Regions from separate parts of the Bacillus pretiosus genome, predicted to be linked through region 3. Evidence: predicted binding sites of a transcription regulator. Region 3 holds the regulator's gene; each other region holds the start of a gene.

Region 1 (7,958 bases), 2.2 Mb from region 3:
AAGGGACTAACCCTTATAATCCCGATCTACTTGAGCTTTCTGACCTCCCCCACCCTATGTTAGAAAAACTCATCCAAATCCTTCTTTTGGATAGACATTTATTGATTACCGTCAAAGAAGAAGAGGAAATCAAGTCTTACCCAATTTATCTATTACACCTTTATCAAGAAAAAAGCCGTTGGATCATTGAAGGGTTTGACTTAAAAGAAGAAAAGAAACTGCTGTTTCCTGTCGATGACCTCGTCAATATCGAACCGTACACGACGAAAAAGAGGTTAAATACGAAACAGATTTTAGAAAAACTCAATAAGAAGGACGAAGAAATTAACCTTGTACTTGAACTTGGTCCAAAAGCGATTGCCCAGTACAAAAAATACCATCCTTTAAAAATTTCAATTTCTTATACAAACCCTTACCAATCTACAGCCATTTTAAAAACATTTATCGATGTTAACAATTCCGATGAAGTGACAGAGATAACAAATTGGCTACTTTTCCTAGGGAAAGATATTACAATCAAGGAAATGCCTGAAGAAATATTAAACGATTTACAAGAGCGGTTATGTTTATATTCTCCATAAGCAGTGATCGGTTAAACCTCAAAATATTGAGGTTTATTCGTTACCAGTTTCCTATATTTTTTACCATGAGAGCACAATAAATAATAAAAGCACAGAAAACCTTCCGTGCTTTTTCAAAAATATATATAATTTCGGATGACTAAATTCACTTACCCTAACTGACGTTTAAATGTTTTACTTGCGAAAAAGTAAGAGATGATCATGATACCTACGCACCAAGCGAGTGCAATCCAAATATCGTTGCCAACAGTTCCTTCATATAAAAGGGCACGAATCGCATTCACGATTGAAGTTACAGGCTGATTCTCTGCAAATGCACGGACAATTTTTGGCATCGTTTCGGTAGGTACAAAAGCTGAACTAATAAATGGAAGGAAAATTAGTGGATACGAGTACGCTGTCGCCCCTTCCATTGACTTCGCTTTCAGTCCTGGAATGATAGCTAGCCATGTTAGCGCTAGCGTAAACGTTCCTAGAACCCCAGCTACTGCAAGCCATTCTAACATATTAGCACTGGAACGGAATCCCATTAAGAGCGCAACAAGAATAACCACCACGATAGTAAGTACATTAGCAACAAGAGAAGTTAAAACGTGAGCCCACAATATTGATGAGCGCTTAATAGGCATCGTAATGAAACGTGCCATCAGCCCACTCTTTACATCCGTAAATAATCGTACAGAAGTATACGCTACACCGGATGCGATAGCCATTAACAAAATTCCCGGCAATAAATAATTAACGTAGTTATCCGTTCCTGTCTTTATAGCCCCGCCAAATACGTAAACAAATAATAGCATCATCATAATCGGTGTAATCGTTACTGTAATAATTGTATCCGGACTACGCATAATATTACGCATTAAGCGCCCTAGTAATACCCCTGTTTTGCTTTTCATTTACATCTCCTCCTTTTTACCGATAATCGCAAGGAAAATTTCTTCCAACGTCGGCTGCTTCTCGATATACTCTACTTTTGCTGGCGGGAACATCTCTTTCAGTTCAGTAAGAGTACCTGTCGTAATAATTTTTCCGCCATGCAAAATAGCGATACGGTCCGCCAGTTGTTCTGCTTCCTCCAAGTACTGAGTCGTGAGCAAAATCGTTGTGCCGCTGCCGGCAAGTTCCTTGACTGTATCCCACACTTCGATCCGTGCTTCCGGATCAAGTCCAGTCGTTGGTTCGTCTAGAAAAATAACTGCTGGCGCCCCAATCAAACTCATCGCGATATCAAGTCGGCGCTTCATCCCGCCTGAATACTGGTCTGCCCTCTGGTTGGCCGCATCAGTCAGGCTAAATCTTGCAAGTAGATTATCAGCAACTTGTGCCGGATTGGAAACACCACGTAACTTAGCGATCATTATCAAGTTTTCCCTTCCAGTAAGCATGCCGTCTAAAGCTGCGAACTGTCCTGTCAAACTGATGCTTTGACGAACATGATCTGGTTGTCGCTGGACGTCAAAACCGCAAATACTCACTTCACCATCATCTTGTTTCATTAACGTCGAAAGAATATTGACCGTTGTCGTCTTTCCAGCTCCATTTGAGCCTAGCAGCGCGAAAATTTCACCACGCTGCACCTCAAAATCCACTCCCTTTAAGACTTCTTTATCTTTAAAAGATTTTTTTAACCCTTTTATAGAAATCGCTGCATTGCTCATACTTTTTCCCCCTTATAAAATTAGATTACATACACCCTCTATTTAGTATCACTGATAATCTGTATTACTTAGTACCAGTTTAAAAATATAACTGAATAGCGATGGCGGCAGTTCACGTTGGTAACCAGCTAATCAGTCGGTATTACTAATTGCATTTATTTTTTTCTCAATTTCTTCATGATGCTTTCATTCAAATCTTCACGATACTTGGAGACATACGTTTTAGCGTTTGCCACTAGTTCGTCAGCAAAGGATGCCACGTCCTCCCCAGTAATGTCAAGCACTTGTCTCCCTTCCGCTGCACCAGCTTCAAACAAATCGATTAATTCATACTGTATGTGCAGCATATCCATCCCGTTGCCGGCCGAAAAATTCCACATGTAGTTTTGAATTTTCTTAAACACAAACTGATAATCTTCCGGTAGTGCTCCAACACGTGCCATCATCATTTTGTACTCTTTTTTATCACCAATTAATTTTTTAAACATTTCCAACATCTTATTTTCCTCCTTTTTTATAAAGCAGAACAAGAAACTCTCCAAATATGAGCCGGAACATTTTATATTATGAGGCTAGTTTGACTTCAAGACGTTAATTTTTGAAGATACAAAATCCCATTTTTTCCAAAACAATTCAAGCTCCTGACGACCATCCTCATTTAATGAATAAAACTTACGAGGCGGTCCCATATCTGATGGTTTCTTTTCAATATTCACAAGCTTTTTCTTTTCTAATCGTACGAGGATAGTATAAACTGTCCCTTCCACAACTTCAGTAAACCCAAGATCATTCAGGTGGCGGGTAATCTCATAGCCATACGTTTCACGGCGACTAATGATTTCCAGCACACACCCTTCCAGTGAACCTTTCAGCATTTCAGTTAAATTTTCCATGTTATGATCCTCCTTTACCCCCTATTCTGTCTGACTTATATTCAGTATCACAGAGTACTAAGGCGAATTTTTACTGAATAGCTTTTGAGTAAAACCATACTATTCAGTATTACTTATTACAACTACATTGTATGACTAAGTAGTTATGAATGTCAACTGATTTTCAAAACTTTTCTAAAATTCGCTATTACCTATTGTTTACTAAAAATATTTCGAGAAATAACACTACTCTGTATCACCTATTACAACTACATTGTATGACTGAGTAGTTGTAAATGTCAACTCGATTTTTATATTTTTCTAAAATCAACTATTACCTATCCCGCCAAGAAAAGAAAATACCCCAAAACAAAAATTCTACATTTTTGTTTTGAGGCATTATTGGCTAGCTCTTCTTCTTAATAAGACAGATCATCCTTTTGTTACGATAAAATCATTTCCATATCTTCTGCTGCAGTTGTAATCAGTTTTAAACCGAATGTTTCTTTTAATACATCAAGTACGCCAGGTGAAATAAATTCAGGCGCCTTTGGACCTATACGAATATCTTGAATACCAAGACTAAATAGCCCAAGTAAAATGGCAACCGCTTTTTGTTCAAACCATGATAGGACAATACTAACTGGCAATTCGTTCACTTCGCATTGGAAAGCATCTGCTAAAGCGGCTGCTATTTTTACAGTAGAAATTGAATTATTACATTGTCCTAAGTCAATATAACGCGGAATCTCTGTACCAGGTACAACACCGTAATCCACATCATTAAAGCGGAATTTCCCGCACGAAGTCGTTAAAATAACTGTTTCTGGCGGAAGTGACGTTGCTAATTCACGATAATATTCTCCGCCTTTTCCTGGTGCATCACAACCTGCGATGACAAAGAAACGCTTAATCTTTCCTTCTTTTACTGCCTCAATAATTTCAGGAGCTAATGATAATACTGTATTATGATGGAACCCTGTTACTAACTGTTCATCCGACTCCATATGTACTTCTGGAAGTTCTAGCGCTTTTTGAATCAATGGTGCAAAATCATCATTTTCAATTTTTTGTACACCTTCTAAACCTGCAATATCATATGAAAAGAATCGATCAGAGTACGACCCTTTAATTGGCATAACACAGTTCGTTGTCGCTAATATAGCACCTGTAAATTTTTCAAAAAGACGTCGTTGATCATACCATGCCTTACCGATGTTTCCTTTTAAATGTTTATATTTTTTCAGCTGCGGATAACCGTGTGCTGGTAACATTTCAGAATGCGTATAAATATTAATTTCTTTTCCTTCTGTTTGTTTTAATAATTCTTCTAACGCAAATAAGTTATGTCCAGTAACTACAATTGCCTTACCTTCTACATGGTTTTGCGTAATTTGAACAGGCTCTGGAACACCAAAGTGATTCGTATGCGCCTCATCTAATAACTCCATTACTCGTAAAGCCGATTTTCCTACTTTCATAGCCATATCAATATGTTCTTGTTCATTAAAGTTGGAATTTGTTAATGTCATATACAGTGCTTCTTGCGTCGTAGCATCTACAAATGCATCAGTATACCCTAGCTGAGCAGCATGCGTACGATAAGCTGCAATTCCTTTTAGCCCAAACACAATCGTATCTTGTAAACTTGCAATTGTTTCATTTTTACCGCAAACACCCATCACTTTACATCCACCTGTTGGCGTTTGTTCACATTGATAACAAAACATGATCATCCCACCCTCTCCCAATCATTCCTTACAACCTAAGCATAATACCCATTGAGGAAAAGAGATGTGATATCAATCACAATAATATGTATAAATTTGTGACAACTTATATTGTTTACATAATATTTTTATTGACACAAAAAAAACATTACATACCCCTGTTGTTCAAGTTTTCAAATAGCTAGACTATTGCTGAATCACATATTTAACTTTCTAGTTCATAGTACGAAAGAACAATTTCGTACTATAAATCTCTTAAGCAAACAGAAATAGACATACAAAAACGCTATTCTTTCTTTTTATTATGCAACAGAAAGAATAGCTTCTTTTCATTTTGAAGAACTATCAATTTTTTGATTAAATATTTTATGAAAAATCACTTTATTTACAATACATTTACACTACCTTAACATTACTTACATTATTTATATGATATATTTATATAGACACTACTTAATAAATTTCATATACATTGTTATCTCTATAATCTCTAATCTGATTGATAAGAGATTATGTTATATTTTCATACCAGGGGTGAATTAGGATGACTGAAACTTTAAAAACACTTATAATGCTCGATATTACTTATGTTGTTATAGCAATTATGACGGTACTGGTATTTGTATACTTGGAATTAAAATCTCAGTAACGTATGCAGGCATAATTGATGGCTTCGCATTTAAATATAGCTAGAAGAAAGCGAGGAGAAAATTGTTTCTCCTCGCTTTTATATTCCCACAGTTTCTTATTTCAACAAATCCAATGTATGTAAAAGCAATCCTTTGTCCCCTACTTCCCCATGACCAGGCACTACTGAATTGATGTTTCCATATCGCTTCAGCACATTCTCAATCGATGCGGACCATTCATTTACATAGGCATCAGCAACGTTCCCTAAATCTTTAGCTTCCGCAGATTTCACTAAACAGCCTCCAGCTAAAATGTTGTATTGCGGTAACCATACGACGATATTATCTTCTGTATGTCCTTTCCCTGGGTAAAATGTTTCTACTTTCATATTTCCAAAACTCAAATTTGTAATGGATTGTAAGTCTCCAAGCGGTTCTTCATATCCACTTTTCTTTGCTAGTTCTGCAGTTAGTGCTGTACTATGCGCCTTAATGCCTCTTTCTTTCAACGTTTTTATTCCGCCAATTCGATCAGCGTGCGCATGTGTAATGATGACATCCGTTACTCGCTTCTTAAATTTCTTTTCTACCATCTCTATTAATTCCTTCGTTAACTTATCATCCCAAGAAGAATCGACAAGTACTAGCCCTTTAGAAGTAGTAAGAACTAGCCCGTTCGAAGGAACTGCTTCTCCGTTAAAGTAACCTAACTCCGTATGAACCCATACATTTTTATTTAACTGAGAAATTGAAATAGTTCCTGTCTCATTTTTTATTACTTTTTGCTCTAGCTTTTGTTCCGCTTTCACAGAAAAAATTGTACTAACAAATTGCATTGTTCCTAATAAACTAACACATACCCCTACTTTTAATAATGTATTTTTCATTTTCTCCACCCTTTCTTTCAAATGGAATAGTTATTACCTATAATAGACAATTCATCTTAAATGTTTGTTCCATCTTTACTTGTATATTTTTATGTAAGTAACAAAAAAGCGTACAAAATTTTGTACGCTTTAAAACTTAACCTTTTATTCCATAATTCTCAAACTCTTCCTCGTTACCATAAAATACATTCAAATCAATATACTTCTCTTTTCCATTATAACCATTTAATCTCCCACGGTTCGTGTATTGCCAAAACGTCCATTTTCTCTCGTCAGATAAACTCGGTTTTGTAAAGACACTACGAATCCATATATCACATTGAGGATACGCATTCTTTATATACAAATCATATGCCTCTTGAGTTGCATACAATATTACTTTCTTACCGTAATGTTTTTCTAGCATTTTTATCATGACCGACAACTCTTTCACAACATCTTCACGCTTAGGGGGATTATCTTTTTTGTTAGCATAAAACTCAACATCAATTACGGGTGGCAATGCTTGTTTATACTTTGGAACAGTTCGTATATATTGCTCTGCTTGTGTTTCACCCTTACTATCAAAACTAAAAAAATGATACGCTCCGACGCGCATACCTGTCTTATTCGCATTCGTCCAATTTTCCGAAAAGTACTTATCTACAAACGAGCTTCCTTCAGTAGCCTTTATAAACGCAAACTTCATATTTTGCTTTTCCAACTCTCTCCAATCTATATCTCCTTGGTATGACGCAACATCTACACCTTTTATTTCATACTTATCCGCACTTATTTGATTCGGAATAAATATGCCTTGAAAGACTAAATAAGCGAAAACACTCATTACACTAATTAAGGTAAAGACTCCTCCTATAATAAGCTTCTTTTTCATTCGTATCCCCCATCTTTACACATTAATATTCCACTTACCATTCACGTTTTAATATAGCTTCCGCTAATTCACCCAATTCCGCCATCGCATACATCGTTCGCTCTTCAATCGTTGTCTCTTGAAATCCTTTTTCTTTACTGAAATTTAATACATATCTCTGGAATTCCACAATATTCATACTTAATCTCCCTTCATGATAAATACTCCGTTTTCTATTACACTTATATTTTGTTAAATTATAACATTCATACTATAATTTATTTATAACCCTTTAACGGAGGTGTTTTCAATGACTCTCTTCGCTTCCCCATCATTATTCATACTAGCAATTATTTCATTTGCACTAGCCTATTTCATCGGAGTTAAACAATACACTTGGCTCTTATCAGGATTCAATGAACGCCGTGTGCCAGATAAAGGTAAGTTATCAAAAATAGTTGGTCTTTATAATTTAACTGCCGGTGCTATTGCCACAATTGGTAGTGTCTTCACTACTCCTAATGTCAAAATCTTATTTCCTATCATTATAATTGGCCACGTTATAATCGCTGCTTATGTAAATACACGCATGGTGCATTGAAAAAAGATCAACCAAATGGATGATCTTTTTTATAATTTATCAACATATTGCTTCGCTTCTAGTAAAGAAAACCCAAAAGCCTCTCTTACTCTCTTAACTGCTGTAACTGTTTTTCCTTCTTCCATAAGCTGGCGTAACTCTTTA
Region 2 (7,958 bases), 1.3 Mb from region 3:
CACTTTATCGAATGTTACCTTTCTTCCTGATAGGTCGGTAACTTCGATTTTCTCTTTTCCTTTTTCTGTTTTTGTTGCAGATGCTTTTTCGTCTCCCTTTGCATTGCAACCTATTAACAAGAAAAAAATAGATAAAATCGCTGTGAATAGCGTAATAGATTTTTTCATTCTTTCACCTCTAAATGATAATGATAATCATTAACTACTATTCTACTTTAATTGATAAAGATTATCATTGTCAATATAAACCGCATACATTTTTTACAAAAACAAAAAGCACTACAAAAAGATTCGTTCTTTTCGTAGTGCTCTATTTCATAATATTACTCACATTCGTTTCCCTCTAACTGTTCTCGCATCACTTTCACACGCTGAAAGAAAAAGAATGATAAACTTAAAAATATAACGGTACTCCCCATCATAACAAAAGATTGTATTGCTTCTTTTGCTCCATTCGGAATCAATAAGCCAACCATTAACAATGTACTTACAGCGAGAAGGATTTGTCCGAACCGAGTATAATCTTCTATTTTCCCTTGTAATTCTTTCATTATATTCTCACTCCTCTATTTCACTGTATCATATTCCATTAAACTTAAAGACCAGTAAATACAGCCATTCTGGGAGATGTTTTCCAAATGAAAAAGAGCCGCTTTATTGCGACTCTTTCATACCCATTACTCCCCTTTATATGCTTCCATATAAATTTCTTTCAACTCTGAAATGAGAGGTAATTTCGGATTAGCTGTTGTACATTGATCTTCAAAAGCTCTTTCTGCTAATAATCCAACAACCTCTTCAAATTGGTCTTTAGCAACTCCTTGTCCTGCAATACTCATATTTATATTTAAGCTTTTTCCAAGCTCAATAATTGCTTGGACGAGGGATTCCACACCTTCTGCTGTCGAGCCTGCTGGAAGCCCGAGCATTCTCGCAATATGTGCATAGCGTTCATCAGCCACAAAGTGCTCATATTTTGGGAACAATGCGTGTTTTCTTGGCTTAATAGCATTATAGCGAACTACGTGCGGCATAAGAATTGCATTCGCACGCCCATGCGGAATATGAAATTCCGGTCCAATTTTATGTGCTAAGCTGTGATTAATACCTAAGAAAGCATTTGCAAATGCCATCCCTGCGATTGCAGAAGCATTATGCATTTTTTCTCGTGCTTCTTCGTCATTTCCATCTTTAAATGCTCTTGGTAAATATTTAAATACGAGATCAATGGCCTTTAATGCTAATCCATCTGTATAGTCATTTGCTAGAACAGACACATACGCCTCGATTGCATGCGTTAATACGTCCATACCAGTGTCTGCTGTTACATGTGGTGGTACTGTCATTACAAACTGTGGATCAACAATTGCTACATCTGGTGTTAATTCATAATCCGCGAGCGGATACTTTATATTATTTTTCTTATCTGTAATAACCGCAAATGGTGTTACTTCTGATCCTGTTCCTGATGTTGTTGGAATGGCAACAAACTGCGCCTTACTTCCTAATTCCGGATATTTACATGTACGTTTTCTTATATCTAAAAACTTCTGTTTAATTCCATAGAATGTTGTTTCTGGTTGCTCATAGAAAAGCCACATCCCTTTCGCTGCATCCATAGCTGAACCACCACCAAGTGCGATAATTACATCTGGCTTAAAACTTCTCATCATTTCCGCACCTTTAAACACAGTTTCATCTGATGGATCTGGCTCGACCTCAAAGAAAACTTCGACTTTTACATCATTTGCATGTTTACGTAAATAATGCGTAACCGTATCTACATATCCGTGCTCAACCATTCCTGGATCCGTTACAATAAATGCACGTGAAATGTTAGGCATATTTGCTAAATATGCTGTCGCATGTTTTTCAAAATAAATTTTTGGTGGTAATTTGAACCACTGCATATTCTTTTTTCTATTTGCCAACCTTTTTATATTTAATAAATGCGTCGCTGTTACGTTTTGAGAAACTGAGTTTTTCCCATACGAGCCGCAACCGAGCGTAAGTGATGGAATAAATCCATTATATATATCACCGATTCCACCTTGTGATGAAGGAGCGTTTACAATAAGACGGCAAGCTTTCATACGTAATCCAAATTGTTTTTGTACTTCTTTATTTGTAGAATGAATGACTGCTGAATGTCCTAAACCACCAAGGTCTAACATGTCTTCGCAATATGTAAGTCCCTCTTCTAGTGAATTTGCTTTTACACAAGCTAATACTGGACTCAGTTTCTCACGAGATAGTGGATATGCTCCTCCGATACCTTGTATTTCAGCTACAAGCATTTTTGTATTTTCAGGCACAGTAATTCCAACTAATGCGGCAATGTACTGTGCTGATTTCCCTACAATATCACTATTTACTGCACATGTATTTTCATTAATAACAAGCTTTTCTAATTTTCTTCTCTCTTCTTCTGTTACAAAGTAACAATTGTTTGCAATCATTTCTTTTTTCACATCATCATAAATTTCCTTGTCTACAATGATTGCTTGTTCTGATGCACAAATCATACCGTTATCAAATGTTTTTGATAAAATTAAATCATTAACAGCTCGTTTTATATGCGCTGATTTCTCTATATAGCATGGTACATTACCAGGACCTACACCTAGCGCTGGTTTTCCAGTAGAATAAGCTGATTTCACCATACCTGCTCCTCCAGTTGCCAAAACAAGCGCAACACCTTCATGGTTCATTAATTGTTTCGTTGCTTCGACAGAAGGTCTTTCAATCCACTGAATACAATGTTTTGGTGCCCCGGCCTTCACCGCTGCATCATATACTGTTTTCGCCGCTGCAATGGAACAGTTTTGTGCTGAAGGATGAAATGCGAAAATAATTGGATTTCTCGTTTTCATCGCGATTAATGCTTTAAACATTGTTGTCGACGTTGGATTCGTTACTGGCGTTACCCCAGCTACTACACCGACAGGTTCCGCAATTTCTATTATTTCTTCATGAGGATCTTCGTGAATAATCCCTACTGTTTTATCTTTTTTTATGCTATGCCAAATATATTCAGTAGCAAAAATATTTTTAATACATTTATCTTCATATACACCACGACCTGTTTCTTCAACAGCCAACTTCGCAAGCGGCATATGTTGATCAACACCTGCTAATGCCATTTCATGAACAATGTTGTCAATTTGCTCTTGTGTAAAACTTTCTAATGCTTGTAAAGCCTTTCGACCGTTATTCACTAACGTATCAATCATCTCTTTTACTTCCTGCATTTCATTTACAACTTTCTCTTTGACTACCATGTAAATTCCTCCTATTCTGCTATCATGGACTAAATAAGACCCTATAGGTCATAATGAGTCCCGATTAGCGCAAAAAAAATAGAGTTGCTTTCCTACATGAACCTCATTGTTTGTGAAATATTTCACAAGTTTGTTCGTGAGTAACACTTCATGAACTTAATATACATGAAATGATTTCATTTGTGTATGTCTATTTTGTGAAGTTTTTCACAAAAAGATGTAATAAAAATGCACTGCCTATATGAGCAGTGCATTTTTACTATGCTAACGCTTGTGCTAGATCTTCAATTAAATCTTCACCGTCTTCAATACCGACAGAAATACGAATTAATGTATCTGTAATTCCTAGCTCTTTACGACGATCTGCTGGGATTGATGCATGTGTCATTTGAGATGGGATAGAAATTAAACTTTCTACTGCCCCTAAACTTTCAGCAAGTGTAAAGTATTGTAAGTTCTCTAGTACTTTATTTAATGTTTCTTCACTATCTACATCAAATGAGATAATAGCACCAAATCCATTTGCTTGTTCTGTCGCTAGTTCATGGTTTTGATGTGATGCAAGACCTGGGTAATATACTTTATTTACTTTTGGATGGTTATTTAAAAACTCAGCAATTGCACGTGAATTCGTTTCATGCTCTTCCATTCGAATTCCTAATGTTTTTAAACCACGAAGTAGTAAGAAGCTATCTTGTGGGCCAAGAATGCCTCCTGTTGAGTTTTGTACAAAGTGAAGGTCTTCTGCTAATTGCGGGCTATTTACAACTACTAGGCCTGCAACTACGTCACTATGACCTCCTAAATATTTCGTTGCACTATGAAGTACAATGTCTGCTCCTAAAGTAATCGGCGACTGCCAATATGGCGTCATGAATGTGTTATCGATAATTGTTAATAAATCTTTCTCTTTAGCAAGAGTAGATATTTTCTTAATATCAGTAATTTTCAGTAATGGGTTCGTTGGTGTTTCCACATAAATCGCTTTCGTATTTGGACGAATCGCTTCTACAACTTCCTCTAGGTTTGTTGTATCTACAAATGTATGCTCAATGCCGAAGCGATTTAATACTTTCGTGATAACGCGGTACGTTCCACCATACACATCATCTGTTAAAATAACGTGGTCACCTTTTGAGAACAACATAATTGTAGCTGTAATAGCAGCCATTCCTGAACCAAATGCAAAACCAGCATGACCGTTTTCTAATACTGCAATCATTTCTTCTAAAGCTGCACGTGTTGGGTTGCCTGTACGTGAATATTCATATCCTTGATGCTTACCAACTGCTTCTTGTTTGTACGTACTTGTTTGATAAATCGGTACATTTACAGATCCAGTTGAAGGTTCTCCTATGCGAATACCATGAATTAACTTTGTCTTTGCTCTCATTTTTTATTCCCATCCTTTGTATATGTCTTTACTTAAATAACGCTCACTACTATCAGGAAAAATCGTTACAATATTTGTACCTGGCGCCGCTTTCTCTGCTTCAAGTAAACTTGCATGAAATGCTGCTCCGGAAGAGCTCCCAACGAGCAGTCCTTCTTTTTGCGCTAATTCCTTCACTCGTAAAAATGCATTTCGATCAGAAATTGTATGAATTTCATCAAAATAAGATGTTTTCAAAAATGGCGGGATAAATTCAAGGCCAATCCCTTCTGTTTCATGCGAACCAGCTTTACCACCATTTAAAATAGATCCTTCTGGTTCGACAATAACCGTTTTTATATCTATATTTTTTTCTTTCAAATAAGATGCAGTTCCCATGAATGTACCACCAGTTCCTGCTCCTGCAACAAATGTGTTAATCTCTCCGTTCAGTGCATCCCACAGTTCAGGACCTAGTGTTTTGAAATAAGCACGCGGGTTTGCTTCATTCGCAAACTGACTTGGAGAGTATGAATTCGGTATTTCATTTACTAATTCTTTTGCTTTTGCAATTGCGCCGGTCATTCCTTGCTCAGTCGGTGTATGCACGACCATTGCGCCTAGTGCTTTCATTAATTCTTGTTTTTCAATACTAAATTTCTCTGGTACACAAACAATAACGCGTAAATCATGTTGTAACGCTGCAAGTGCCAGTCCAATACCAGTATTTCCAGCAGTTGGTTCAATAATTGTTCCACCCTGGGTAACAAGCCCTTTTTCTAGCGCATCTTCGATTAATTCTCTTCCTAAACGGTCCTTAACGCTTCCACCTGGGTTATAAAATTCAAGCTTTGCAAATAAACGGACCCCTTCTGGAAGTGAAAAACGAGTAATTTCTACAATTGGTGTATGACCAATCAACTCATGAACTCCACGATATACATTCATCGTGTTCTCCCCCTTATTTGCCAATAAAGAAAAGGCAACTGTATGTATTTTCTTTATATGAGACAGTTGCCTTTTTGTTACATTACTTTAACTCTTCTAGTACTTTTACGATAAAGTTTGTAGAATGAAGAGCTGCTTGATCTAAAAATTGATCAAATGAAACATTTGATTCTTTACCTGCAATATCAGAAAGCGCACGAATAATAACAAACGGAACTTCATATTGGTGGCATACTTGTGCAACAGCTGCTGCTTCCATTTCTACTGCATAAAGGTCTTCAAATTTATCACGAATTGCTGCAACGCGGTTCGGATCACTCATAAATGAATCACCTGTTGCAATCATACCTTTTACAACTTGAATATTTTCTTCTGCCTGCATACATTTCTCAGCTAATGTAACTAATGCTTCATCAGCCTTGAATCCAGGCGGCATTCCTGGTACTTGACCATACTCATAGTTAAATGCTGTTACATCTACGTCATGATGACGAACTTCTGTTGAAATAACTACATCTCCAACGTTTAGAGAATGATGGAAGCCACCAGCTGAACCAGTATTAATTACTTTTTCAGGCTTATATCTTTCTAATAAAATTGTCGTTGACATCGCTGCATTTACTTTACCAATACCAGACTTTAACAAGATTACTTCGTGTCCTGCTAATTGTCCTTTCGTAAATTCACAACCCGCAACCGTTTCTGTTTCTGCTTGTTCTAATTTGTCACGTAAAATACGTACTTCTTCTTCCATTGCTCCAATTACAGCAATTCTCAATCTAATCCCTCTTTCTATTGCTTAGTTGCCTCCATTACCCAAACGAAATGATTTGATCTCGTAAACGTTACATGGAAGCCATTGTTTTCAAAAATAGACTGCATGACTGGAATACGTGTATAGTATTCCGTTTGCAAATCGTTTGCTAACTGATGGAAACCTCTTTGTTTTGCTGTTTCAACAGTTTTATCATATGCATCTTGATCTGCAAATATCGTATCAGCAAACACTATTTTACCACCTTTGTTTAGCAATTGACTATACTTCGCAATCGCTACATTTTTTTCATCATCTGTTAAATGATGAAATGCGTAGGTGCTTACTATGGTATCAATTGAATTTGGGACTTCAAACGAAAGAAAATCACCTTCTGTAATGGACAATTCTTTTGGCAATTTCTCTTTTGCAATCATGCGCATTTCACGTGACGGTTCTATACCGTAAACTGTGCGTCCAGCAAACAATAATTTATTTGTTAAATTGCCAGTACCAACACCAAATTCTAATACATTACCAAATGACTTGTTAACTACATCCTCTAGAATGTCCTCATAATGGGCGAAAACTTCTTTATATTGTATATCTTCGCCTTGTACAAATGAGTCGTACGTATGAGCCCACTCATCAAATAAACCATTAAATTCTGTACCCATAAAAATCCCCCTTTTTCTTATCGGTTTTATCAGTATAATATGCCCTCTTTCTAAAAATGTCAATTGAAATGTACATGGTATTTCCTTCTTTTCTTTGTTACACTATAGTTGATTAAACAGGAGAGGGGCCGTCTTCATGTCATTTACCTTTGAAATGTTAGAAGATAAAGTAGAATTTTTTGAAGCGGGAGACTTAGCTTCTTTAGAACGAAAAATTAGTGAACAAATTGATAATAATAAAGCACTTATGCTTGAAGTTCATCACATCTCACATCAAATGGTTATGGATCCTGAAAGCAAAAGACCGTATTATAGCGCGGTTGTTCATTTTAAATTAAAAAAATTGCGTTAACAAAAAAGAGAAGCTCCTAAGGAGCCTCTCTTTTTTAGTTTAGAGTTTGAACAAGTACTGGTTTCCAGCCCTCATTCTCTACCCAATCAATATTTACATAATATTTTTTACCTGATTGTTTATCTTGTACGTTACCGTAAGCTTTATTTTTACCGTTATTTCCGATTCGATGAATAACTAATTGCTCTACTGGAACGTCAATTGCAGCTGAAATTGCTTGGTTCATCTCATTCCAATCTGCTGTACCTTTTTTAAACGTCATCGCAGGTGTTGCACCTTGCTCTGTACCTACTGGCTTCCAAGAAGACTTCGTATAAGCGTCAGTTGCCTTTGGCTGTGTTTTTTCAGCTGGTACTTTCTCGTTAGCTTTCGCTTCTTCTTCAGCTTTTTTCTGTTCTTCTTCAGCCTTTTGCTTCTCTTCTTCCTTATTCTTAGCCTCTGCCTTATCTTGCTCGTTCTTCTTCGTCTCTTCTTTGCCTTTAGCTTTCTCAGACTTATTCTCTTTTGTTGTTTGCTGAGCTACTTTTTTATCACTAGAAGACGCTTGTTCTTTTCTTTCAGGAACAAACAATTG
Region 3 (7,958 bases):
GCTCAATTAATTTGAACTGCATGTCTTCTGGAAGACCACCAACGTTATGGTGAGATTTAATTGTTTGTGCAGTTGCTGTACCACTTTCAACGATGTCTGTATAAAGTGTACCTTGCGCTAGGAAGTCCATTCCTTGTAATTTAGAAGCTTCATCATCAAATACGTAAATGAATTCATTACCGATGATTTTACGTTTTTGTTCTGGATCTTCTACACCTTTTAACTTGTTCATGAAGCGTTCTTGTGCATCCACTTTAATAACGTTCATGTGGAAGCCTTCGCTGAATGTTTTCATAACGCCTTCTGCTTCACCTTTGCGAAGTAAGCCGTGGTCAACGAAAATACATGTTAATTGATCGCCGATTGCTTTATGAATTAATACTGCTACAACAGAAGAGTCTACACCGCCGCTAAGTGCGCATAGTACTTTTTTGTCTCCAACAGTTTCACGGATTTTCTCTAATTCTACTTCGATAAAGTTCTCCATGTTCCATCCTTCAGAACAACCACATACGCCGAATACGAAGTTTTTAATTAAATCGTTACCGTGCTCAGAATGACGTACTTCTGGGTGGAATTGTACACCGTATAAGTTTTTGTCTTCATTGCTCATACCAGCAATTGGACAAGACTCACTTGTTGCATCTACTACGAATCCTTCAGGTAAACCAGTTACTAAGTCACCATGGCTCATCCATACAACTTGCTCTTCTGGAAGGTTCGCATATAATTTTGATTCGTTCTCTACTTTAAGAACAGCTTTTCCGTACTCACGGTGGTTTGCACGTTCTACTTTCCCACCGAAGTGTTGCGTCATAAGCTGCATACCGTAACAAATACCAAAGATCGGTAATCCTAGTTCAAAGATTTTTTCATCACAATGTAATGCGCCTTCACCGTATACACTATTTGGTCCACCAGAGAAGATAATCCCTTTTGGATTCATTGCTTTAATTTCTTCTGCAGTAATTGTATGTGGATGAAGTTCACTGTATACACCGAACTCACGAATTCGACGTGCTATTAACTGATTGTACTGACTCCCAAAATCTAAAACGATAATTGTATCATGCTGCTTCTTCAAAATAATCACCCCAACGTTAGTTCTCGTATATAAATATTTTTACCAATTAGGCAAAAAGCATTACTAATATAATAAAAAAAGCCAGTCCTCCGCCTCTAGTCTCATAACAAAGAAAAGGCAGGGGTCTGGCTTTATAAAGAAAGATAGTCTTCCGCTCTTTATAAATATAAGACGCACTGCCTTCATAGTCAGGTTGTTTACGGTAACCCGGTAGAGACTCTCAAACCATATCATCGAGGATATATGAAGGATTTTTTTATATTATCTCCCTAGATTCTAACAATGAAGTATCGATATGGTCAAGAGAGAAAGCGACAAAATTCTACAGAAATTAATTTCCTTTTCTAAAAAACATAAAAAAACATCCATTTCTATATAGAAATGGATGTTTTTCGAGCAAACGGAATTACATCATTCCGCCCATACCGCCCATGCCCATGCCGCCCATGTCAGGCATTGCTGGTGCATTTGGTTCTGGCTTGTCAGCAACTACAGCTTCAGTCGTTAAGAACATAGCTGCAACAGATGCTGCGTTTTGAAGTGCAGAACGAGTTACTTTAGCTGGATCTACGATACCAGTTTCAAGCATGTTAACCCACTCGCCAGTAGCTGCGTTGAAACCAACGCCTACTTTTTCGCCTTTTAGACGCTCTACAACTACAGATCCTTCTAGACCAGCGTTGATTGCGATTTGACGAACTGGCTCTTCTAGTGCGCGAAGTACGATGTTGATACCTGTTGCTTCGTCGCCTTCAGCTACGATAGAAGCTACTTTCGTGTATACGTTCATAAGTGAAGTACCACCACCTGCAACGATACCTTCTTCTACTGCTGCACGAGTTGAGTTAAGTGCATCTTCAATGCGAAGTTTGCGCTCTTTTAACTCAGTTTCAGTTGCTGCACCTACTTTAATTACTGCTACGCCACCTGCAAGTTTTGCAAGACGCTCTTGTAATTTTTCACGATCGAATTCAGAAGTAGTTTCTTCTAATTGCGCGCGGATTTGACCGATGCGAGCTTCGATTTGTTGTGAATTTCCGATACCTTCAACTACAGTTGTGTTTTCTTTCGTTACAACAACTTTACCAGCACGTCCTAAAGATTCAATTGTAGCAGATTTTAAGTCACGACCTAATTCTTCAGTGATTACTTCGCCACCAGTTAAGATTGCGATATCTTCTAGCATTGCTTTACGACGGTCACCAAATCCAGGAGCTTTAACAGCTACTACATTGAATGTACCACGAAGTTTGTTCACTACTAATGTAGCTAAAGCTTCGCCTTCTACATCTTCAGCGATGATAAGAAGTGGTTTACCTTGTTGTACCACTTGCTCTAATACTGGTAAGATTTCTTGGATGTTAGAAATCTTCTTATCAGTAATTAAGATGTATGGGTTATCAAGAACTGCTTCCATTTTGTCAGAATCAGTAATCATGTAAGGAGATGCATATCCACGATCAAATTGCATACCTTCTACTACGTCTAATTCTGTTGTAAATCCTTTAGATTCTTCTAAAGTAATAACGCCGTCGTTACCAACGCGCTCCATTGCTTCAGCGATTAATTGACCTACTTCTTCGTCAGCTGCAGAAATAGCAGCTACTTGTGCGATAGAAGATTTGCCTTCGATTGGTTTAGAAATCTCTTTTAATTCTGCAATTGCAGCAGTAACAGCTTTTTCGATACCTTTACGAAGACCCATTGGGTTCGCACCAGCTGTTACGTTTTTAAGACCTTCACGAATCATAGCTTGTGCTAATACAGTTGCAGTTGTTGTTCCGTCACCAGCTACATCATTTGTTTTGCTAGCAACTTCTGCTACTAATTTTGCACCCATGTTTTCGAATGCATCTTCTAATTCGATTTCTTTTGCGATTGTTACACCATCATTTGTAATAAGTGGTGAACCAAATTTTTTCTCAAGTACAACGTTACGACCTTTTGGTCCAAGCGTTACTTTTACTGCGTTTGCAAGAGTGTCGACACCGCGAAGCATCGAACGACGTGCTTCTTCACTAAATTTAATATCTTTTGCCATAATAATTGACCCCCTTGAATTTTTTAAGATTTATATAATTAACCGATAACTGCTAAAATGTCACTTTCACGTAAAATCAAGTAGTCAGTACCTTCATATTTTACTTCAGTACCTGCATATTTTGAGAAGATGATAAGATCACCTGCAGCTACCTCTAGAGCAACACGCTCACCATTTTCAAGCACTCGACCAGTACCTACTGCAATAACTTTACCCTCTTGTGGTTTTTCTTTTGCAGTGTCTGGTAATACAATACCACTTGCTGTTTTTTCTTCTGCTTGAACAAGCTCAATTACAACGCGATCACCTAATGGCTTTAGCATGAACAATAACCTCCTCATTTTGTTATGTAAATTTTATTTATTAGCACTCAAGTCACCCGAGTGCTAACACACTTATAATAATAAATAATCTCAATTTCTTTTGCAAGTAAAAAAATCATAATTTTTTCGCAAATTAAGCTATACACTTTTCTATATAGAGTCCCTCTTCTTCTACCTTTACTATATGAATCGTTGTTTCCCCTACTCGTATGTTACAATATGAAAGGACACCCTAAGTTGTTTTCGCTATACACACAACTTTCTCCTGTCTTCTATTATAATTTCAAATAAGGATTTACGAAAAAAACATAATTTAAGCGAGGTTTATATCGTAGGTAGCATACTTACATGTTATCCTACCTTATCTCATACACTAGAGTTAGAAAGGATGGTTAAACCATTTGAAAAAACAATATTGGTGGGTTATCGTTACATACATTTTAATGCAGTTATCATCCATTGCTGGATTACCACTTCTGCTGAAAACTGGACTTTATGATAACAGGGGATTTACTAGAGAAGAGAAATTTCAACTCATAACTGGCCACTGGGCAATCATTAGCTTCTTTATTGCATTATGTATCGTACTTTGGTTACTTAGAACAGATATTCGTGACAGACGTTTAGATACAATGCGCTCTACTGTTCCAGCTACGATTGGTTGGATTTTTATCGGGTTCTTCCTAGCATTTTTCTCACAAAGTATTGCCGGTATGATAGAAATGCGTGTATTAGGAATTAAACCTGGATCAGAAAATACAGCAAGACTTATGGATATCGCAAAAACGACACCTTGGTTCCTTATCGTTATCTCTATAATAGGACCTATTTTGGAAGAAATCGTATTTAGAAAAATTTTATTTGGTACACTTTATAAGAAGTTTAACTTCTTTATTGCTGCTATCATTAGTTCTCTTGTATTCGCAGCAATTCATTTTGATTTCACTCACTTATTGGTATACACTTCTATGGGACTCGTATTCGCCTTTTTATATGTAAAAACGAAGCGTATTATCGTCCCTATCGCAGCTCATGTTGCAATGAATACATTAGTTGCAGTTGCTCAAGTTTTAATGAGCAATGAACAAATTCAAGAAATGATTAAAGAAGCTGAAAAAATGCAAGGCTTTATCGGAGGATTTTTAGTATGAGGAACTCACCATTGTTCATGGCTGCATTGTACTTCCTTCTAGGATGTATCTTTACACGCTTCGCCATTACGAACGTAACAGATACAATCTGGAATATGTGGACAATACTATTTGCAGTTATGGCAACAATTGATTTTAATTTGGCACTTCGCCTTATCTTAGTTAAATTCACAAAGAAAAAACAATAATAAAACGCAGAGGTCGCTTCCTCTGCGTTTTATTGTGGATAATTCTTTAAAAAGTAAACAAGTGTTTGTAACTCTACCGCTAAATCAATATGGTGAATTCTTATATTATCTGACACATTTAAGCGCGCTGGTGTGAAATTTAAAATACCATGCACGTTCGTTTCTGCCAATCTATCTGCTACAGATTGTGCCACTGTAGCGGGTACTGTTAATATTGCCACTTGTATATCAGTTGATAAACGTTCTTCTAATTCATCTAAATGATATACAGGAATGCCCCCGATTTCTGTCCCGACTTTCTCTTCACTAACATCAAACGCCATTTCAATTTTTGTATTATTGTTTTTCGTGAAATTATAATGTAAGAAAGCGGTCCCTAAATTACCTACTCCAATAAGTGCTACACGTGTTATATCATCTTGGTCGAGTGTTTCACGGAAAAATGATAATAAATAATTTACGTTATATCCATAACCTTTTTTCCCTAACGCTCCAAAATATGAAAAATCTCTTCGAATCGTTGCGGAATCAACTTTTACCGCTTCACTCAATTCGGCTGATGAAACACGTTGCTTACCAGAAAGAGATAAGTTTTGGATAAATCGATAGTATAGAGGCAATCGTTTGGCAGTGGCCTGTGGAATTTTTTGCTGCTCCATATAACCTCTCCTCTCTTCCTACCTTTATTCATATACTTGAATCAAATACAGAAGTTTAGCACTCATGAATTTCCCTGTATAATAAAGAGAAGAAGTATTCTCTCTTTATTTTAAACTATACACTATTTTTAGTATGATTGAGAAATATAAACATGGCAAAGTTAAGAAATTATTTGAGGTGAAAACATTGATTTTATTACAAGTAAACGCGCTTACGAAATTATACGGTGCCGAAACGATTCTTGCAAACATAAAATTGGAAGTTCAAACGAAAGATCGTATCGCATTAGTCGGACGAAATGGGGCCGGAAAATCTACACTATTAAAAATAATAGCTGGTGAGCTATCTCATGATGGTGGCGAAATTATAAAACCAAAAGATGTCTCAATCGGATATTTAGCTCAAAATACCGGGTTAGAAACGTCTTTAACAATTTGGGATGAAATGTTAACCGTCTTTACACACTTGCAGCAAATGGAGACAAAACTTCGAAGGCTAGAGCAAGAGATGGGAAAAGAAGAAAACTTTTCAAACGAGGCTACATATGAAAGATTATTAGCTGATTATGACCAATTGCAATTAGATTATAAAGATCAAGGTGGATATCAATATGAAGCAGATATTCGCTCGATTTTAAGTGGTCTTGGCTTCCCAGTTGAAACGCACCAGACGACGATTTCTACATTAAGCGGTGGACAAAAAACACGATTAGCTCTCGGTAAATTATTATTAACGAAACCAGACCTACTTATTTTGGACGAGCCTACAAACCATTTAGACATCGAAACATTAACATGGCTTGAACAATATTTACAAGGCTATCCTGGCGCAATACTAATCGTTTCCCATGACCGTTATTTCTTAGATAAACTCGTTACACAAGTATATGAAATTTCGAATAAAGAAAGCAGACGATTTGTTGGTAACTACAGTAAATATTTAGACTTAAAATCAGCATTATACGAGCAAGACATGAAACGTTATGAAAAACAACAAGATGAAATCGCTAAGCTTGAGGATTTCGTTCAAAAAAATATAGCGCGCGCATCTACGACAAAACGTGCTCAAAGCCGTCGTAAACAATTAGATAGAATGGAATTATTGACTAGACCATTAGGTGATTCTAAGTCAGCATCCTTCTACTTCGATATCGAAAAACAAAGTGGAAATGATGTTTTACAAGTAAAGGATGCAACTATCGGCTATGATGATGATCCGATTATTGAACATGTAACTATGCGCTTAACTCGCGGGGATAGCGTTGCTTTAGTTGGTCCAAACGGAATTGGAAAATCCACATTATTAAAATCACTTGTGAATAAGTTACCACTATTAAATGGTGATGTTTCTTTCGGATCCAATGTATCTGTTGGTTATTATGATCAAGAACAAGCAAACTTAACATCTTCTAAGCGAGTTTTAAATGAGTTATGGGATGAATATCCATTGCAGCCCGAAAAAGAAATTCGCACGATATTAGGTAACTTCTTATTCACAGGGGATGATGTACTAAAACCAGTATCTTCTCTTAGTGGTGGACAAAAAGCTCGATTAGCTCTTGCAAAACTTATGATGCAAAAATCAAATTTATTAATTCTCGATGAACCTACGAACCATCTTGATTTAAATAGTAAAGAAATTTTGGAGAATGCTTTAATTGATTATCCAGGCACCCTTCTATTTGTTTCACATGACCGCTACTTTATTAATCGTGTAACGACGACCGTTGTTGAGTTGTCAACAGAAGGTGCACAAGAGTATTTAGGCGATTACGATTACTATGTGGAGAAGAAAAATGAAATGATTGAACGTGCAGCATTTGAACAACAAGAACAGCAAGAAAACCAAGCACCTGTTCAAAAAACTGTAGCGCAAGAAAAATTAAATTATCTCGAAGAAAAAGAGCGTAAACAATTAGAACGTCAACGCACTCGAAAAATTGAGGAACTAGAACAAAATATTGTAGAATTTGAAGAAGAAATTGCTACGTTAGAAGATCAACTTTGCTTACCAGAAATATACGCAGATTATGAAAAGGCTAGTGAAATTACAACGAAAAAGCAAACACTACAAGAGCAACTTGATGCTTGTATGGCAGAATGGGAAGAATTACATTTATAAGAGTATGAATAAGAAGGATGTCTCATAAGTCGGGATTTTTGACTATGCGACATCCTTTTTATCTTCTAGCTGGGGTATAAACGATTCGACACGACATACCGATTTACCGACAAAGTTTGACAATGTTGGCTCGCCCCTATAATAAGGGGACATTTCAAAATGTTTTTTAGAGATATCTTCTTGCGATTTATTTCCCAAAAAAGAATACATTCAAAGGTCAGACTTCTTCTGCTTTATCCACAGGTTTATACACATATCCACCTTTATAAAATAAACCCCAAAATAACTTTTCCACATTATCCACAACTTCCAAAAAAGTTATCAACATTTTATATACACAATAAAACCCACATTATCAACAGATAATATGGGTTTTATCCACAAGCTGTG

Evidence for each region. Region 3 encodes Rex, which represses fermentation and respiration genes when NADH is low (regulators of the CRP and FNR family bind a similar motif). Its sites were predicted from a motif close to TTGTGAAATATTTCACAA; they were not measured.
Region 1: the regulator Rex is predicted to act here: its motif matches at 4,909-4,926, upstream of hcp (hydroxylamine reductase).
Region 2: the regulator Rex is predicted to act here: its motif matches at 3,392-3,409, upstream of adhE (bifunctional acetaldehyde-CoA/alcohol dehydrogenase).

Annotation. Positions count from the first base shown of each region.
Region 1 covers NZ_CM129593.1:3,287,699-3,295,656, forward strand. Annotated here, with positions in the region: gene ACU8YW_RS16845 (helix-turn-helix transcriptional regulator) at 1-581, shown strand, start outside; gene ACU8YW_RS16850 (ABC transporter permease) at 731-1,480, opposite strand; gene ACU8YW_RS16855 (ABC transporter ATP-binding protein) at 1,481-2,242, opposite strand; gene ACU8YW_RS16860 (DUF1048 domain-containing protein) at 2,398-2,739, opposite strand; gene ACU8YW_RS16865 (PadR family transcriptional regulator) at 2,815-3,135, opposite strand; gene hcp (hydroxylamine reductase) at 3,558-4,844, opposite strand; gene bla2 (BcII family subclass B1 metallo-beta-lactamase) at 5,590-6,360, opposite strand; gene ACU8YW_RS16880 (glycoside hydrolase family 25 protein) at 6,497-7,234, opposite strand; partial or broken gene ACU8YW_RS16885 (nucleoside triphosphate pyrophosphohydrolase family protein) at 7,275-7,412, opposite strand; gene ACU8YW_RS16890 (DUF3784 domain-containing protein) at 7,524-7,814, shown strand; gene ACU8YW_RS16895 (hypothetical protein) at 7,844-7,958, opposite strand, start outside.
Region 2 covers NZ_CM129593.1:4,230,903-4,238,860, forward strand. Annotated here, with positions in the region: gene ACU8YW_RS21800 (ABC transporter substrate-binding protein) at 1-168, opposite strand, end outside; gene ACU8YW_RS21805 (YrhC family protein) at 324-551, opposite strand; gene adhE (bifunctional acetaldehyde-CoA/alcohol dehydrogenase) at 678-3,281, opposite strand; gene ACU8YW_RS21815 (bifunctional cystathionine gamma-lyase/homocysteine desulfhydrase) at 3,541-4,674, opposite strand; gene ACU8YW_RS21820 (O-acetylserine dependent cystathionine beta-synthase) at 4,678-5,601, opposite strand; gene mtnN (5'-methylthioadenosine/S-adenosylhomocysteine nucleosidase) at 5,684-6,379, opposite strand; gene ACU8YW_RS21830 (class I SAM-dependent DNA methyltransferase) at 6,394-7,032, opposite strand; gene ACU8YW_RS21835 (YrzA family protein) at 7,169-7,384, shown strand; gene ACU8YW_RS21840 (YrrS family protein) at 7,419-7,958, opposite strand, start outside.
Region 3 covers NZ_CM129593.1:256,224-264,181, reverse strand. Annotated here, with positions in the region: gene guaA (glutamine-hydrolyzing GMP synthase) at 1-1,084, opposite strand, end outside; purine riboswitch at 1,250-1,351, opposite strand; gene groL (chaperonin GroEL) at 1,491-3,125, opposite strand; gene groES (co-chaperone GroES) at 3,164-3,448, opposite strand; gene ACU8YW_RS01520 (CPBP family intramembrane glutamic endopeptidase) at 3,850-4,599, shown strand; gene ACU8YW_RS01515 (YdiK family protein) at 4,596-4,787, shown strand; gene ACU8YW_RS01510 (redox-sensing transcriptional repressor Rex) at 4,817-5,446, opposite strand; gene ACU8YW_RS01505 (ABC-F family ATP-binding cassette domain-containing protein) at 5,634-7,568, shown strand.